Regions from separate parts of the Psychrobacillus sp. FSL K6-2836 genome, predicted to be linked through region 1. Evidence: riboswitches for the same ligand, from Rfam matches in the RefSeq annotation. Region 1 holds a riboswitch; the other holds the start of a gene.
The links. Region 1 has a riboswitch for cobalamin ahead of MKY37_RS06805 (ABC transporter substrate-binding protein). Riboswitches for the same ligand answer to the same signal wherever they lie in the genome.
Positions count from the first base shown of each region.

Region 2: another riboswitch for cobalamin. It lies ahead of MKY37_RS09025 (ribonucleoside-diphosphate reductase subunit alpha); the one in region 1 lies ahead of MKY37_RS06805 (ABC transporter substrate-binding protein).

Region 1 covers NZ_JBBOOM010000001.1:1,487,008-1,489,211, forward strand. Annotated here, with positions in the region: gene MKY37_RS06800 (FecCD family ABC transporter permease) at 1-82, opposite strand, end outside; gene MKY37_RS06805 (ABC transporter substrate-binding protein) at 87-1,055, opposite strand; cobalamin riboswitch at 1,178-1,317, opposite strand; gene argS (arginine--tRNA ligase) at 1,886-2,204, opposite strand, start outside.
Region 2 covers NZ_JBBOOM010000001.1:1,956,140-1,958,343, reverse strand. Annotated here, with positions in the region: gene MKY37_RS09030 (DUF4179 domain-containing protein) at 1-406, shown strand, start outside; cobalamin riboswitch at 727-905, shown strand; gene MKY37_RS09025 (ribonucleoside-diphosphate reductase subunit alpha) at 1,162-2,204, shown strand, end outside.

The sequences.
Region 1 (2,204 bases):
TCGGTACCTTTACGGATCCGACCGATACACCTAGCCAAATTGCTACTAAAAGTGCAACTATGGACAAGATGTAGCCGATCAAGGCTTTACTCACTAAAAGCCTCTGGATAAATTGCTTTCGCTACTTCTTCTAACCCTTCCGCAAGACGCGGACCTGTACGACTTGTTAGGTTTTCATCTACTTGTACAACTTCATTGTTTTTCACAGCCGTAATAGAATCGAAACCATCACGAGCTTTCACGCTATCTACAATTCCTTCGACATAGCTATACATCACTATAATTACTTCTGGATTACGGTTAACAATTTCTTCTGGCTCCATTATGAACCAGCCTTCTTGATCCGCTGCAATATTTTCAGCATTCACCATATCTAAAATTTCTTGCATGAATGTCCCTTTACCAGGTGTATAAATTTGCGGAACATCTGAAGTTTCAACGAATACCGTTTTCTTTGTTTCTACGTTTGCAACTTTTTCTTTAACTTCTTCTACTTTTGCTTTCATATCTTCTACAATTTTTTGTGCTTCTTCAAATTTACCAGTAGCACGACCAATTTGCTCAATTGTTGTATATGTTTCATTGAAGTCCACTGCATTTTTCACTACGAAAACTTTCACACCGGCATCGCGAATTTGTTGTAATCCAGCTTCACCCATACCTAGGGCAGACTCATGCGCAAATACGATATCCGGATTCATCGCTACGATTTTTTCTACATTGAATTCCATACCACCGATTTTCTCTTTTTCAAGTGCTTCTTCTGGATAGTTATCATAATCATTAACACCAACGATTTCTTCATTTAAATCAAGTGCAAATAAGATTTCCGTATTACTTGGTTGCATAGAAACGATTGTTTTCGGCGCTTCTTCCAATGTAATTTCTTCGCCAACCGCATCCGTCATCGTTATTGGGAAAGTTGTTTCATCAACAACTACTTCTGTTTGCGAGTTATCGTTATTATTCTCAGGTTTTACTTCTTCTTGTCCACATCCTACTAGTAATAATACTGCTAATGCGGATGTCATCCATAACTGCCATAATTTCTTCATTTAACATTCCTCCTAATTGAAGCAATAAAAAATCTCCCATCCTTTTGATGAGAGATAGATAGGTATAAATCCGCACGAAATCACTAAGAGCCGATCTACACCAAACCTATCCTCGTAGGTAAAGGGCGTCAAGCATAAAGGCAGGTTTTCTGACTCGTGATGGTTGCATCACTTACAGTGGCGGGACCGCGCTGGACTTTAACCAGCTTCCCTTTTAACTCTAGTAATCCGTAACTAGAGCACCTCTATGCATTCAATTATTCATATCGCTTTGCATTCATTATACCTTATTTTTTAATACTGTCGACTTCGTTTTGATGATGGAGTTGTCTGACCTTTGAGTTGGGGGGGATGGGCTCTCTCGTATATGTGGCTTTCTCTCTCGTATATGACGGGATCATTCTCGCATAGCACAGATTCTCTCTCGTATAGCCGGCAATCACTCTCGCATAGCGTTTATTCCCTCTCGTATAGCCGGATCATTCTTGCATATCGCAGATTCTCTCTCGTTTAGCCGGCAATCACTCTCGCATAGCGCAGATTCTCTCTCGTATAGCTGGATCATTCTCGTATAGCACAGATTCTCTCTCGTATATGGCGGGATCACTCTCGCATAGCGTTTATTCTCTCTCGTATAGATAGGAATTTCTCTCTAAGGTTCTCTCTATTTTTTTTACTTACTGTTACTGGAGCTTTACTAAAGTTCTAGTTAGAAATACTTGCGGGCGTACTAGGCTTACTTGCTCTTGAGCGGCACTTACTCGCGTTGTGGATAATAATTCCAAATAAATAACATAAGAAAACCCTCAACCAAGGTCGAGGGTTTTGATTTACATTTGTTCTGGAGCAGAAACACCGAGCAGGCGTAATGCATTCGCGATTGTTTGGCGCGCTGCTGTTACAAGTGCAAGACGAGCTTCAGATTGCGTCACATTATCGGCATTTAATACTTTATCCGCATTATAGAAGCTATGGAATGTCGTAGCTAATTCTTGGATATAAATTGCAATTCGGTGAGGTGCACGAAGTTTTGCAGCATCTGCAACTATTTGTGGGAAGTCACCAACTTTTTTCAATAGATCTAATTCTTTTTCACTTTGTAATAATTCAAGTGAGTCTGTCGATACTTTCATTCCTTGCGTTTCAGCA
Region 2 (2,204 bases), 470 kb from region 1:
AGGTGGCAGTATAATAACTGAAGAGGACAGTATTGAGATCTTAGTTACAAAAATGACGGAAACCCCTATATCTACAACACTTTACTTATCTGAAGGGGTAGATATACGTTTAATAGCTGAGGAAGATGAAGAACTACGCGTTGTACAAATTGAATACACTGTATTTGATAACTTAGGAAATAAATACAACACTATTCACTATAGAGATATTGGCCATAGTACAGATTTCCCTAAAACTCGTCATAGTTATCCTAGATTAACTACTACAAATTTCCATGAGAAAGCTACATCTCTAACCATTACACCAATTATTAATATATATAAAAAGAAAGAAAATGATACTTTACTTGAACTGGTTAAAGAACCATACACTATTGAACCAATCTATATGCCATTGAATAAGTAACATATTTTAATTAAAATTACGTTAACAAAAGTATGCAAGTAGTATACACGCCCAACCCTAATTTATAAAGGTTTTGGGCGTTTTTGTGTTTAGGCGTTAGTGTTGTTGGAAGAAGGAATAAATACTTTTTTCTTGTTCAACTAAAGCAACTTTTAGTTGAACAAAAAGGTTAGATAATATTATTTTAGTCATTTGGAAAGAGTGAAGAATTTTTTATACATATGGGACTTTTTATAGATTTCTTGTTTAATAATATATTATCTATTGCTCCTATAAACACAATATGTTAGATTATATAAATGAACTAAACACAATATATAGTATGTTAACGATGAGAAGGTACCTTTATGGTTTAAAAGGGAATTCGGTAAAATGCCGAAGCTGTCCCCGCAACTGTAAGTGTGGACGACTGTTGAAATAGCCACTGCGAGCAATCGTGGGAAGGCCAACAGGAGAGTGAAACACGAGCCAGTAGACCTGCCTTTTCATCGGTAAGCAACACTTTCTTCGGGGGTTGAGAGGTGGGAGCGAAGGCCACTATCTCGAATGCTTGATATGTCTTGTTGTATCCTACACTTTTAATTTTGAGCGATGTCTCAGCCGAAGATGGCTGTGACATCGCTTTTTTTGTGCTGAAGTTTAAAGGTGTTTACCACATAAAGAGTGGTAAGTACCACATAACCGAGGGCAAGCACCACATAAATAACCAAAAGTACAACATAACTATACTTGATCAACAAATAGGAGGAATTCAAATGACAATCATCTCAAACACAACTAAACAAGAAGTACTACATAATCTAATCAGAGAATTTGGGGAGGAAAAAATTGCTCCTCTTATAAAAACACATGAAAGGTGGATGCAAAAGCACCCGGAAGGTACAATAGCTGCTTGGTCGAAGTCAATGTCCCTGGAAGCATTAAGTTTTCTAGATGAACAAGAAACTTACTGGACCTTTGTAGCTGCAAGAGTGCATTTAGCAGAGGTTTATGAACAAGTAGCTGAGAGAAGAAGCACAACCGCGGATGCAGTGTATACAAAGTTTGCTAGCAATGTTCAACTATTAAGTGAAAAAGGCATTTACGACAAACGTCTTAAAGAATCGTATTCCTTACAGGAACTAGAGCAGCTATCTGAAATTCTAGTACAGGAGAGAGATTATTTATTTACATATATTGGGCTGAAGACACTGCTGGATCGATATGTAGCTAAAGACTTTGATAAAACAATAGTCGAACTACCTCAGGAGCGCTGGCTTATTATTGCGATGACACTTATGAAAGACGAGCAGGAAAATCGTTTAGAAAAAATAAAAGAAGCATATTGGGCAATGAGCAACCTATATATGACAGTAGCAACACCAACACTTTCTAATGCAGGTAAGCCTCATGGACAGCTTTCTAGTTGTTTTATCGATACGGTTGACGATAGTCTTCAAGGAATCTACGATAGCAATACCGACGTAGCAACTCTGTCGAAATTTGGTGGTGGTATCGGTGTTTATATGGGTAAAGTGCGTAGTCGTGGGTCTTCTATTAGAGGTTTTGTAGGCGCATCTAGCGGTGTACTTCCTTGGATTAAACAGCTTAATAATACTGCAGTAAGTGTGGATCAGCTTGGGCAGCGCCAAGGAGCGGTAGCTGTTTACTTAGATGTGTGGCATAAAGATATCTTCACATTTTTAGATCTACGTTTAAACAATGGGGATGATCGCCTTCGTGCGCACGATATTTTTACTGGCGTGTGCTTGCCAGATTTATTTATGGAGAAAGTAGATGCTAGAGAGGAATGGCATTT